Syntrophobotulus glycolicus DSM 8271: one gene and its partner. The protein of the gene in region 2 interacts with the protein of the main gene of each other region in a pairwise test. Links are inferred from orthologs where the notes say so. Each region holds a gene or a part of one and is shown on either strand. Other genes may lie near its edges. The genes, in order: recA and SGLY_RS07520.

Evidence for each region.
Region 1: the proteins of SGLY_RS07520 (region 2) and recA interact in binary tests that used the Bacillus subtilis proteins (3 or more experiments, as listed by UniProt). The link is inferred for Syntrophobotulus glycolicus DSM 8271 from one-to-one orthologs.

The regions. Positions count from the first base shown.
Region 1 is NC_015172.1:2,234,037-2,241,200, forward strand. The notes cover bases 2,361-5,339. They hold recA (recombinase RecA), read right to left. Parts: upstream 4,384-5,339; coding sequence 3,337-4,383; downstream 2,361-3,336. Other genes in these bases: rny (ribonuclease Y), read right to left, coding at 2,361-2,529; SGLY_RS17160 (regulatory protein RecX), read right to left, coding at 2,849-3,322; SGLY_RS11025 (competence/damage-inducible protein A), read right to left, coding at 4,513-5,339. Outside these bases: SGLY_RS11000 (TIGR00282 family metallophosphoesterase), read right to left, coding at 1-253; SGLY_RS11005 (hypothetical protein), read right to left, coding at 283-795; more of rny, read right to left, coding at 982-2,360; more of SGLY_RS11025, read right to left, coding at 5,340-5,748; pgsA (CDP-diacylglycerol--glycerol-3-phosphate 3-phosphatidyltransferase), read right to left, coding at 5,929-6,549; 30S ribosomal protein S12 methylthiotransferase RimO, read right to left, coding at 6,543-7,164. UniProt on the Bacillus subtilis protein: Multifunctional protein involved in homologous recombination, DNA repair and competence.
Region 2 is NC_015172.1:1,518,466-1,525,444, reverse strand. Bases 2,236-5,029 are described here. They hold SGLY_RS07520 (YveK family protein), read left to right. Parts: upstream 2,236-3,151; coding sequence 3,152-3,907; downstream 3,908-5,029. Other genes in these bases: SGLY_RS07510 (CpsB/CapC family capsule biosynthesis tyrosine phosphatase), read left to right, coding at 4,685-5,029; SGLY_RS07515 (CpsD/CapB family tyrosine-protein kinase), read left to right, coding at 3,904-4,626; SGLY_RS18135 (hypothetical protein), read right to left, coding at 2,896-3,039; galE (UDP-glucose 4-epimerase GalE), read left to right, coding at 2,236-2,866. In the rest of the region: SGLY_RS07535 (lipopolysaccharide biosynthesis protein), read left to right, coding at 1-656; SGLY_RS07530 (Coenzyme F420 hydrogenase/dehydrogenase, beta subunit C-terminal domain), read left to right, coding at 634-1,791; more of galE, read left to right, coding at 1,841-2,235; more of SGLY_RS07510, read left to right, coding at 5,030-5,404; SGLY_RS07505 (bifunctional diguanylate cyclase/phosphohydrolase), read right to left, coding at 5,401-6,979. UniProt on the Bacillus subtilis protein: Required for YwqD kinase activity. May bring YwqD and its substrates into contact. Probably involved in the regulation of capsular polysaccharide biosynthesis.

The DNA of each region.
Region 1 (7,164 bases), 720 kb from region 2 along the record:
GTTTATTGTCCTCATCAATAAAATGTATAATTTCTCGTTGATCCCATACGTGGTTACCCATCGTAATCACATCTACTCCATGCTGGTAGATCTCCCGGGCCACATCCTTCGTCAGACCCCTGCCGCCGGAAGCATTCTCCGCATTGGCAATGACACAGTCCAGTTTGTACTCATCCCGAAGTTCAGGCAGGTATTTCCTGATTGCCTCTCTTCCTGGTTTTCCAACAATATCACCAATAAATAAAACATTCACCCGTTTCACCACCCAATCGAACAGAATCATTATCCATTAAATACAAGTACTTTTCCCTCTTCACGTACTGCCGTAAAGCTTTTTTCAGTACCATTAGAACGAAGCACAGCCAGCATATGATTAATCACCTCGTCCTGAAAAATGATATCATCTTCCGGCAGGTTGCTTTCTTCCTGAACTAAATTTTTTCCGCATTCCATTTTGATCATCTCTACCAGAAGATTCATTTCAGTCTGAGACATGCTGGCAATATCTCTTTTAATCACCAGGATACTTGGATCAGATCCCTGAATATTCATCTCAAAAAGACTCATTTTTCTTCCTTCGATTTTATGATAGATCTCCAACGCCTGCCTAAGCTTTTTCTCTAAGCTTTCATAGTTATGATCATCCGTAACGATGAATTTTATGACCAAAGCCTGGTTTTCCCGCACACAACTCATCGTGCCTATTTCCGGATATCTCAGCAAAGCGGAAACCAACAAGTTGGCGGAATAATTGCTATAACTGCTACTCATATTGACTGGATCATGAACAGACATCTTATTTCCTTCCTATTCTCTTTCTGAATATAAAATATATCCTTGATTATTCTGCAAATATCATGAGATGTCCTTCTCGGATTGATTGGTAATATAACCCGAATCATTGAACAAAGCAGGTAATCTTTTCAGACACCCGCCTTGTGCTGGAGCAATGATCATACAAATCAAAAATTAGATCAGGAATTACTTTGCGTAATCAACAGCTCTGGTTTCCCGAATAACCACCACTTTGATCTGTCCGGGATAATCAAGCTCTTCCTCGACTTTTTTAGAAATATCGCGAGCCATTCTCGGTGCCAATACATCATCAATCTTCTCCGGATTCACAATAATTCTGATCTCTCTTCCGGCTTGGATGGCATAAGATTTTTCGACACCTTCAAAGTTCTCTGCAATTTCTTCCAGTTTTTGAAGACGTTTAATGTATGTTTCCAGTGTCTCGCGTCTGGCCCCCGGACGTGCGGCAGAAACCGCATCGGCGGCCGCAACCAATACTGCGACGATTGTCTTGGGCTCTGTATCGCCATGATGAGCTTCGATTGCGTGAATCACATCCCAGGATTCTTTATATTTCTTGGTAATATCTACGCCGATTTCAACATGAGTTCCTTCTGTATCATGATCAACAGCTTTACCGATGTCATGCAGCAGCCCCGCGCGTTTGGCAATCTGAACATCAACACCTAATTCCGCGGCCATCAGTCCCGCAAGGTGTGATACCTCGATAGAATGTTTGAGCACATTCTGCCCATAACTTGTCCTGAATTTCAAACGACCGAGCAATTTAATCACTTCGGGATGAATTCCATGTACAGCTGTTTCAAAGGTGGCTTGTTCACCTTCCTCACGAATCTTCTGTTCAACTTCTTTTTGCGATTTTTCAACCATTTCTTCAATTCTGGCCGGATGAATCCGACCGTCGACAATCAACTTCTCCAAGGCCAATCTGGCCACTTCTCTTCTTATTGGATCAAATCCGGACAGAATCACGGCTTCAGGAGTATCATCAATGATCAGGTCTATTCCTGTAAGGGTTTCCAATGCTCTGATATTTCTGCCCTCACGTCCAATAATTCTGCCCTTCATTTCGTCATTGGGTAAGGCGACAACCGATACTGTACTTTCTGCCACATGATCGGCCGCACATCTGTGAATAGCGAGAGAAATAATGTCTTTTGCCTTTTTCTCCGCCTCTTCTTTTGCCCTGCCCTCAATTTCCTTAATCATTATGGCGGATTCATAGCGGACCTCATCCTCAACACTTTTTAACAGAATCTGTTTTGCCTCTTCCGGTGTGAGTCCTGATAATCTTTCCAGTTCCGCCATCTGTTTATTGACAAGTTCTTTCAGTTCATTTTTATGTTCTTCGGCTTCTGCTTCTTTTTTAATTAAATGATCTTCTCTTCTTTCAATCGCCTCAATTTTTCTCTCCAGGGTCTCTTCTTTTTGCAGATAACGCCTTTCCATTCTCTGTAACTCACTCCGGCGTTCCCGGGTTTCTTTTTCAACCTCATTCCGGATCTGCATTACTTCTTCTTTTGCAGCTACAACAGATTCTCTCTTTTTCGCTTCGGCATTGGCCTCCGCATTTTGCAGGACCTTTTTTGCCTCTATTTCAGCAGAGCCAATCGCCTTTTCAGCAACGTTTCTGCGAACAAGCCAACCAGCAACAGCACCAACCAGCAACCCAGCTAATATGCCTAATACGCCAAATATTGCTGATGATCCCACATTTTTCACCTCCTTAGTAATAAATGAATAAATAAATTTTTATTAACACTAAAAAAAACTGGTATGACCAGCCTCTTTCATTCTAACCCAACAAGGATATACTTTTCCCTTTGTATATTTAAATATCTTTACTTGTCACGCACTCCATGTTCAAGAAAAAAATATATAAGAGAAACCGTTAAGGTTATTAATTCAAGAGACAAAGTCTACAAATTTTAGTTTAATGAAATGTAACTGCAATGTCAAGCGGCATTCCTTGAAGGAATGCCACAAAAATGTTTTTTCTATTCTTACGAATTAATTTGTTTCTCTTTTTTCTTTAAATATGATTTGATTCTTCAAGCGCTCTTTGAATAGAACGATAAGGATACCCTTTTCGGTATAATCTTTGTCCAACTTTTTGGCAGATATTCTCGGCTTGTTTTTTGGCTTCTCTTCTTGCCATTTTATTTTTTTCTTCTTCCATGTATTTAGAAAGAATGCTCTTGAGATAAGCATATTCAGCCTCTTCCGGATAAAGCCTCTCAAGCACTTCAGAAATTATTCCTTCTCCTATCCCTGAGACGACCAGTTCCTGTCTTATGCGAGCCCGCGAATACTTTCCGGCTTTTGCTCTGCAAAAGGCCTCGGCATATTGCCTGTCATCAAGATAATTCCAAGCTTTCAGCTTCTCTATCGTTTCTTTGATTTCCTGCTTTTGATAATTTTTCCCGCTCAGCCTGGTCTCAAGCTGATCTGATGTGACCATACGGCGGGAAATGATTTTCAAGGCTTCGCTTAGAGCGCTCTTCATCAATGCTCCTTTCGCTACTCTTCGCTGCTTTCCGGATCAGCTTCACTGCTTGCAGGACTCTTGCCTTTATTAACCAATAGCTTCTCGCGTATCTTTGCTTCTATTTCCTGCCTGACCTCAGGATGATCGCGTAAATATTCCTTGGCGCTTTCTCTTCCTTGCCCAAGCCTCTCCCCCTGATAGGAATACCAGGCCCCCGATTTTGTTACTATCGTTGTTTCCGCTCCCAAATCTACCAGACTGCCTTCCCGCGAGATACCTTCCCCGTATATGATATCAAAGTCCGCATGATTAAAAGGAGGGGCAATTTTATTCTTGACTACTTTTACTCTGGTTCTGTTTCCGATCACATCCTGTCCCTGCTTAATCACATCCTGTTTTTTCACTTCAAGCCTTACGGAAGCATAAAACTTCAAAGCCCGGCCTCCTGTGGTTGTCTCCGGGTTGCCAAACATGATCCCGACTTTTTCCCGTATTTGATTAATAAACACTACACAGGTCCGGCTTTTGCTGATTGCTCCCGTTAACTTTCTCAGGGCCTGAGACATCAGTCTGGCATGCAAGCCAACATGAGAATCTCCCATTTCCCCTTCGATTTCCGCCCTCGGCACAAGCGCCGCCACCGAATCAATCACTACAACATCAATTGCTCCGCTTCGAACCAGAGCTTCACAGATTTCCAAAGCCTGCTCACCCGTATCGGGCTGTGATATCAGCAGCTCATCCGTGTTCACACCAAGTGCTTTGGCATACTCGGGATCAAGAGCATGCTCCGCATCAATAAAGGCCGCAACTCCGCCCGCCTTTTGCGCTTCAGCTATCACATGCAAAGCCACTGTAGTTTTTCCTGAGGATTCCGGTCCATAGATTTCCACTACCCTTCCTCGGGGCACTCCTCCGGCTCCCAGTGCCACATCCAGAGCCAAGGCCCCGGTAGAAATGACTTCAATCGCCATTTTTGTTGAAGCCTCGCCAAGACGCATGACTGCTCCTTTGCCAAACTGCTTCTCTATTTGTCCTAAAGCGATATCCAAGGCTTTGAGTTTATCTGTACCTGACATTTCTCTGTATCCTCCTCTAATTCTCTCCAAGAAACAAAACATATGTTCGATTTATTTTATTATAATAATTCTTCAAACTTTTTGTCAAACGGTTTTTTCTGATTAGAGAAAATCTTTTCTTATTTTTCCTTATTCGAGCAAATACAACCTCAGCATATTGATTGCTGTTTCAACCGTCATGTTTCTGATGGATTTTCTGTCCCCGTTAAACAGACACCTTTTTACTTCAGTATGTTCAGAAGTCGCCAAAGCAATATACACCAGGCCCACCGGCTTTTCATCATTTCCGCCGCCCGGCCCGGCAATGCCGGTTGTTGCCAGCGCCAAATCAGATCCCAGAGCTCTTTTTACCCCTTCGGCCATTTCTTTCGCCACAGTCTCACTGACCGCCCCATATTTTCGAAGGCTTTCGGCCTGAACCCCGATAAGCTTTTCTTTGGCCTCGTTAGCGTAAGTAATCACCCCTCCAAGGTAATAATCGGAGCTGCCTGCTTCATTGGTTATTGCCCCTCCCAGCAGTCCCCCGCTGCAGGATTCCGCTGTTGAAACGGTAAGTTTATTTTGCCGCAGCAAATCTCCGGTCACAGATGCGTGGGTCTGGTTATCCACAGCAAATATCCTGCTGCCAAGCCTTTTCCTGATTTCTGCTTCTTCTGAATCCAGAAGCCTGCAGGCTTCCGATTGATCGTTTGACCTGATCGTTAAACGAAGGTCCATAAAGGTATGGCCGTCGATCAATGTGATAAAAGGATTTTTTTGTCCCAGCAGTCCCTGAAGCTCCTTTTCCAATTCCGCTTCCTGCAGGCCGAAGACTTTTAAAATCCTGGTATACAATCGCTCACAATGGTTCTCAAGTTTATGCCGCAAAACCGGTAAAATATGCTGCTCAAACATTGGCTGCAATTCACCCGGAGGCCCGGGTAAAATAACGACGGTGTGGTTTTCTTTTTCGATAATCGCCCCCGGCGCCGTCCCTACCGAATTGGGCACGATTTGAGAACCTTCGGGAAAACAGGCCTGTTTGTCCGACCCTGGAGGGGTTTTCTTTTCCGCATAATAAAAGTCCTTTATCTTTTCCATTGTTTCCTGGTTAAAAACCATTTTCAGTTCCAGGACTTCCGCAACCAGGTCCTTTGTCATATCATCGGCCGTAGGGCCCGTTCCGCCGGTGAGAAAGACCAGCTGAGACCGATGTATGGCCTGTTTTAATGCTTCTTGCAGTCTCTCCTTATTATCTCCTACTGTCGTATGGTAATCGACTTCAATGCCCAGACCTGAAAGCTGCCCGGTGATGTAATTTGCACTGGTATTCAACGTTTTTCCCAGAAGAAGCTCCGTTCCTGTCGAGATGATCTCTGCTTTCATTGACATATCCTCCTACAGGTTTGATGTATTTGTCATTATACCCTATCCTTCTTTGATCATTCCGTTTTTTCTTTGTCGGATGATTTTTTTGTCGAATCGGCGCTTCATTCCGTCAAAATAAATAAGCAAGAATACTCCTTTTGCGGTAATTCTTGCTTTCCTTACTCCGATAAATCGTTCTTATTTCTTTTTCCGGATGATCCTTGATGCCCTGATTGTTTTTCTGACCTTCCCGATATCTTTTTTGCTTAATAACTTACGTGCTTTAACAATATAATCCACCCCGGAAATTATGGTCAACACCAAAGCCAGATAAATTAAAGGCTTTCCCGGATAAATCCCCAGGTAGGAGAAAGGCCAGTCATTTAACAGCATTATACTTATGGCGATTACCTGGGAAACAGTTTTGATCTTCCCAAGCTTGCTGGCACTGATGACTACCCCATCGGCAGCCGCTATGGCCCGTAAACCTGTGACTGCAAATTCCCTGGCCAGAATGACCCAGACAATCCAGGCGTAAATTTTATGCATCTGTACAAGCGATATCAATGCGGCAGAAACCAGCAATTTATCTGCCAGGGGATCCAAAAATTTCCCCAAATTGGTCACCTGATGAAGTTTTCTGGCAATAAACCCATCCAGACCGTCGGTAGCTGCCGCAATGATAAAAATCGCCGCCGCCACGAAATTCTGATAGGCAAAATACGTCTTGCCTCCCGGCAATTTCAACAGAAGGATGACCATAAAAACCGGAACCATAACGATTCTGACTAATGTCAGGATGTTCGGAAGATTTAGCATCTTGCTTCTCCTTCCAAATCGTAAATATCTGCGTTGGTAACCGTGACTTCAATCATATCTCCGGTACTGAATTCTTTTTTCTGCGCCCTGACATAAACCTGCCCGTCTATCTCCGGGGCATCACCCTCACTGCGTCCCAGCCACTGGGTATGATCGAGCCGTTCCTCCAAGAGGACTTTGACGGTCTTTCCAATCCATTTCTTTTGATTTTCCTCAGCCTGTTCAGCCTGAAGTTCCAGCAGTCTGTTCTTTCTGTCCTCCCGCACTTCTTCAGGAACCTGATCCTTTCTCATTCCGGCCGGAGTATTTTCTTCGCGCGAATAGGCAAAAACACCTAAGCGATCAAATTTCATTTCCCGGACAAAATTTTGCAGTTCGGCGTATTCTTCTTCTCCCTCTCCCGGGAACCCGGTAATAAAGGTCGTACGCAAGACAATATCAGGTATGGCTTTTCTTAATTTATTGATCAGCCTTTCGACATCCTGCTTCAAATATCTTCTGTTCATTTCCGTAAGGATTTTATTATTGGCATGCTGCAAAGGAATATCCAAATATTTGCAAATCTTGGGTTCCTTCCTCATCACTTCAATCAATTCATCCGTGAACACTTCCGGG
Region 2 (6,979 bases):
TGAACTCTTTGATCAGGGAATTTGAAGTGATCTATTATTTTCTGCTGAGTGCGGCTTATTCCGTAACGCTGGTCATGATCCTGCCATTTATCAGGTTGTATACCAGAAATATTACGGATGTGACATATGAAATCCCTTCAATTGCTTTCTTGTTTGTCCTCAGCGGTTTTTGCTATTGTATGAAAGCCCCTCAGAGCGTATTGGTCATTGCGGCGGGGAAATACAAAGAAACCAGAACACAAAGCACTGCCGCCGCTCTGATTATCACAGGAGGCGGAATCATTCTCGCCTTTCCCTTCGGCTTACATGGAATTGTCGCCGCCTCAATCCTTTCCGATCTTTATCGCACATGGGCGCTTTTACTTTTTGTCACAAAACACATTACCGCTCTCCCCTTGCAAGAATCCTGCGGGAGAATACTACGCGCCTTCATCGTATGTGCGATCACCGTACTTCCTTACCTGCTGTTTCCCTGGTCTGCCGATAACATCATCCAATGGATCATGCGGGCACTTCTTGTCGGCATCCATGCCCTTATTCTCGCTTTCCTGAACGTGCTGGTTTTTGAACCAAGGCAATTAAAATATCTTTTCAAGCGGATCCAATCTTTTTTTAAGAAAGAGGGAACGACATATGGCAGTATTTCTTCAAAATAAAGCACACTGCTGTGGCTGCGGGGCCTGCAAGGATGTCTGCTCCGGGGCGGCTATTGAAATGAAGGCTGACGAGGAGGGCTTTTTATATCCCAGCATCGACTCGTCCAAATGCGTCAATTGTCAGGATTGTGCGCACGTTTGCCCGTTTATTCAGCCGATCGCCCCGAAAGGGGCAAGAAAACCCAAAGCGTATATTGCCCGACATATCAGCTCTGAGGTTTGTCTGACAAGTACATCGGGCGGGGTATTTACAGCACTCTCCGATCACATTTTAAGATTCGGCGGAGCCGTCTACGGCGCAGGCTTTGGCAAGAGGATGACCGTTGAACATCAAAGGGCATTGACAGCCGCCCAGCGGGATTTTTTCAAAGGTTCCAAGTATGTACAAAGCAATATGGCCGGCATCTATGAACAGATAAGAGATGATCTGTCCGTGGGAAAGCTCGTGCTTTTTACCGGAACACCCTGCCAGAATGCGGCTGTAAAAAACAGATTGACGAAGACAAGCCTTTCCCTTTCAAGTGTAATTTTCTGCGACCTGGTCTGTCACGGCGTGTCCAGTCCGGTAATCTGGGCGGATTTTATCAGAGATCTGGAAAAAAGATATCATTCCATCATTACAAATTATCAGTTCCGGCCAAAAACAAGCGGTTATCTTTCTTCAAATGAGCTTTGTCACCTGGAAAAAGGATTGTCGGTTTCTTTAGACCAAACCTGGAATCAATATAATCCATTGTTCTACGCCGGAATCATCATGAGGCCGTCTTGTTACAGCTGCCCGTATGCCTGCCTCCCCCGCGTTTCCGATATCACAATCGCCGATTGCGGACATGTTGATCTGTCCGCACAACAGCTTGATCTTCCCAACGGGATATCTACCGTGCTGACAAACACAGACAAAGGTGCAAGTCTGTTGGCAGCCGTTTCTCCCTCGTTGCAATTGTACGAATCCGCCATCGCCGAAATTATGCAGCCCCGGCTGGAATCGCCCTGCCCGGAACCGTCTCTGCGCTTTGTGTTTTGGAACAATTATACCCGGAACGGCTTTCACTATGCGTGCCGGAAATATTTTGGCCGCTTTTACCGCATCAAATGCAAAAGCAAGTTTGCTCTAAAACGAATCATGCAGTATTGAGCAAAGCCCCCTTCAGAGGTGACCAGAAAAGATAAAGAGGATGGAAAATATGTCAATATTAATAACAGGCGGAGCAGGATATATTGGAAGCCACACTGTGGTCGAGCTCCAAAACGCAGGCTATTCTGTGGTGGTTGTGGATAATTTTTCAAATTCCTTTCCGGAAGCCCTCCGGCGTGTGGAAAAAATCACAGGGAAACGCGTCCCCTTCTACAAGGCGGATATCCGGGACAGATCAGCCATGGAAGAGATATTTCGTAAAGAAAAATTTGAATGCTGCATTCATTTTGCGGGATTCAAAGCAGTAGGCCAATCTGTCACAGCTCCCTGGGAATATTACGACAACAATATAAACGGGACATTGGCACTGATCGATGTGATGAGAAAGTACCGCACAAAAAACATGATTTTTTCTTCTTCGGCAACAGTATATGGAAAGCCGGCCTTTGTTCCCATCACGGAAGACTGCCCAAAAGGCAAAATTGTCAACCCTTACGGGCGAACCAAATCCATGCAGGAGGAGATCCTGGCCGATATCCAAAAAGCAGATCCTGAATGGAACGTCATCCTGCTCCGCTATTTCAACCCGATCGGCGCCCATATCAGCGGCCTGATCGGGGAAAGTCCGGTGGGTATTCCCGGAAATCTGGTGCCCTATATCGCTCAAGTAGCTGTCAGAAGGCTGGAAAAACTGCTGATTTACGGGAATGATTATCATACCAGAGATGGAACAGGGATACGTGATTATATCCATGTTTCGGATCTGGCTGTAGGACATGTAAAAGCCCTGGAAGCCGTCCGGCAAAACCCGGGCCTGGAAATTTACAATCTGGGAACCGGAAAGGGATACAGTGTTTTGGAAGTTGTCCGATGCTTTGAACAGGTCTCAGGCGTTCCTATTCCTTGCCAGGTTGTAAGCAGGCGTCCCGGAGATATTGCCGTCTGCTATGCAGATGCCGGTAAGGCTGAACGGGAATTAAAGTGGAAAACAACCCGCAGCCTTGCAGATATGTGCTTGGATTCCTGGCGCTGGCAGCTCGGAAATCCCAATGGATATCATGACGCATGCTCTTGATCCCAAAAATGTTCCGGGATTGTACTGAATTATTTCTTATGCGTACATTTCCATTCCCATAATCTTTCCGCCTGTTCCCGATCCTCCTCCCTGTCGTGACGAGTTGAGATAGCCAGGCAGCAATAACAAACGACAACCACGGCAATGCTGATCAAAGCAAAAATATAAACCATACCAGACTCCTTTTACAAATTTTGGATTTATGAGCATATTGTACATCCTGGCTTATGAAAACACAATATTTCTTCATCTGAAGCAGAAAACCCCAATAGGAGGATTCTATCTATGCCGACACAACTATATAGAGAGTTTGATCTATGGAAAACATTGAATGTTCTGTGGAAAAAGGCCTGGATTATTATCTTGGGCACAGGCTTATCCGGAGCCATAGCATTAGGGATTACTTACTATTTTATGACGCCTTTGTATACGGCAAGTATTAAATTATATGTGAACAATTCCACTGAGCTTGCCGTTCAAATCACAGACAGCGATATGAAGGCATCTCAGTCTCTGATTAAAACCTATATGACGATCATTCAAAGCGATACCGTATTGGAAAAAGTGATCACTACGCTTGGATTGCCGCCTTCCAATGAACAGACCAAGAAAATCAGGGAAATGGTCAGCACAAATACCATCTATGATACCGAAGTTTTTGCCGTATCCGTAACAGCGGCCAATCCTGACGAGGCGGCGCAGATCGCCAATACAATTGCAGGCATTGTCCCGAATTATATTGGGGAAATTGTTCAAGGCAGTTCCGTGAAAGTCGTGGATATGGCCAAAGCTCCCACAGAAAAAGCGTCGCCTTCCCTGGCCCTCCATACACTGATCGGCCTGATGCTTGGACTTGTCTTGTCCATCTCCGGGATTCTTCTCACCGAGCTGCTGGATAGACGTATTGAGACAGAATCGGATTTAGAAAGGATGTTCAAGCTCCCCGTATTAGGCTCTATCACAGACTTTGAGCATGTCTCAAAACACGGCTACGCCAGCTACAACTATGAATTGTCTCATCAGGAAGGAGTGCAGATATGAGAGGAATCAAACGTCTGCTGAATAAAGGTCGGAACAAAACACCAGACATTGTCCGCGACAAGCTGAATATTCTGAACTCCGACTCTGCCTTTTCCACCATAGAAGAATATAAAGCATTGCGGACAAACATCACCTTCTGTCTTCCGTCCGGCCAATGCAAAATCATCGGGATTACCAGCGCAGAGGCTGAGGAGGGAAAAAGCATCACCTGTATTAATCTCGCTCTTGCCTTTGCGGAAACAAAAGCACGGGTACTCATCATCGATTGTGATCTACGACGGCCCCGGATATCCAGCCTGCTCAGTATGCCGGCATCACCAGGACTCAGTAACGTGCTGGTGAGTCTCAGCTCACCGGACGAGGTCATCCATACTATGAGTAACTCAACGGCCGATGTGATTTTATCGGGAGACATCCCCCCCAACCCCTCAGAACTGCTGGCTTCCGATCAGATGCGATTATTGTTGGAGCAATTGGCAAAAAAATATGACTATATTTTCTTAGACAGCCCGCCCATCAATTTGGTTACCGATGCTGTCATTTTATCCAAATGGCTGACCGGAATTCTTTTTGTTGTCAGAGCAGGCTTATCTGAAAAAGGGAGTGTAATCAATGCTGTCAATCATTTGACCTTTGTCGGCGGGAACATTTTAGGTTTTCTGCTCAATGGCATCAAAACAAAGAGCACCTCCAGCCGTTATTCTAAATATTACAGATAGAAGATCGGGCTGCCAGCCAGTAAAAGATCCGATCATTGGTTTTTAGGAGCGCTGACATATGATCGATTATCATTCACACATCTTACCCTGCATGGATGACGGAAGCCGGGATACAGAGGAATCTCTGCAGATGCTCCGGTTATCTGCCGGACAGGGTGTCGACACCATAATCGCCACCCCGCACTTTTATCTGTGTAAGGAGACGGTTCACAGCTTTTTGCTCAGGAGACGTTATGCTCATGAGCTGCTGGAAAAGGCCTGCCACAATGAATCCGGACTCCCTCAAATCATCCTGGGAGCAGAAACAGCCTATTTCTCCGGAATCAGCGTCAATAGAGAGATTGAACGTCTCTGCATTGCCGGAACAAGGCACCTCTTACTGGAAATGCCCTTTGAAACATGGTCTGGCCGTATACTCACGGAAGTCTGCAATCTTGCCTTAAGCAGGAGAATCAATCCGATTATCGCCCATATGGAGCGGTATATCGCAACAGAAAATGTCAAGGCCTTCCCAGTATTATTGCGCAATGGAGTGCTTATGCAGCTAAACGCTGATTTCTTGATTTCCAGGCGGACGCGAAAAACGGCCTTAACATACTTAACGCAAAACTGCGCCAGCCTGTTAGGATCAGATTCCCACAATATGACTACCCGTAAACCAAACATGGATAAAGGTTATCAATATATACGCGACATGCTCGGAGAGTCCAGAATAAACGAACTGGAAGCGCTCGGCAGAGCAATTCTTAACAGCCGGAAATCACAGGGCCCGTTTTAACCAAGTCCCTTTGCGGTCATCATCTGCACAAAGATCGGGACTAAAACAGGGTCAAACTGGGTTCCCGCTTTGAGACAGAGCTCATCCAAAGCCTCATTTACCGTTTTGGCCGGTTTATAAGGCTGCCGGTTGGTCATGACATCAAAGGCGTCCAAAATGGATATGATCCGGGCCAAAAAAGGAATCTCTTCTTCCTTCAGTCCCTGGGGATAACCCTGGCCGTTCCACCATTCATGGTGATATAAAATAATATCGGCCAGATGGGCAAATTCTCCGGAGGCGTGAGCAATTCGATAACCGATTTCGACATGTCTTTTTATCGCGGACCATTCTGCTTCATTGAGTTGGGATTTTTTTAGAACAATATCCCCGGGAATAGCGATTTTACCGATGTCATGTAGCTTTGCGGCCTGCAAAAGCTGATTCAGGTTTTCCCTGGAAAAATTCAGAGTTTGGGCGAACTCTTTGGCAAGCGACTCCATTCTTTCAAGATGTCCTTTGGTTTCATAATCTTTTTTCTGCAACAGTTTACCCAGGATTTCCGCAATGGCCCACTTGGCCTTCTTCCCTTCGATCAGTTTCATTTCATACATGAATTCTTCAGCTTGTTTTAACACTTCCAGTAAATCTGTTTCCCTGTCGGTCTTGGTCGCCACACCCAGGGATATACTCAGCAGAATATCGGTCTCCTGATTGCTTTTGCACGCTGTCCTGATCCGTTGTCCGATATGAAAAGCCGTCTCTTTATCCGTGTTCGGCAGGATCATCGCGAACTCATCACCGCCCCATCTTGCCGTAATATCATTTTTCCGGCAGGATTGCCGGATAATGAGGGCCATCCTTTTCAGCCAGTTATCTCCTTCTTGATGACCAAGCACATCATTGACGAATTTCAACCCGTTCATATCGCCAACAAGCAGAGAAATGGGCAGGCAGTCATTGTTTTTGCCCATCTCCAGTATTTTCTTATCGAAATAAGCCTTATTATGCAATCCTGTTAGCTCATCATAGGAAGTAAGGTAAGTGATGTGGTCCAGCCCCTGCTTAATCTCATCCTTTTGTTCTTTTAAAAAAAGCTGAATCAGTCCGATGGCGTTCAAAATTAAGATGATTTGGGAAACAATATAGGGGGCCATCTGGGGTATTTTTAAAATGCAGGAAGAAAAAACCGTATTGCTCACCCAGGCGATGTTTAACAGCCCTAAAAACAGAGCGAGATTTCCGTACCTGCCGGCGGATCTGATCATGGCTATGCCCACCCAGGAGGATAGGACATACACCGCAAAACAGGTATATTGAATCATCTGCAAAGCAGACCCGCTCCGGTTTGCGAAAAGAAAGATAAAAAAGAACAGCCAAACCATTCCCGCAGTGAGCAGCAGCGACATTCCGGCTTTGATTTTCAGGAAGATAAACGTGCCCCAGGAGATCAAAAGATTTGCCCAGAAATACGAGCTCAGACTAAGACCTAAAATCAGGCGGTTTTGTCTCAGCAAGTCAGGGAAAAAAGCATCCAGACTATAATTCAAGGCAATGACGGCCCAGCCAATAAACCACAGGCCGAGAAAAAGCCTG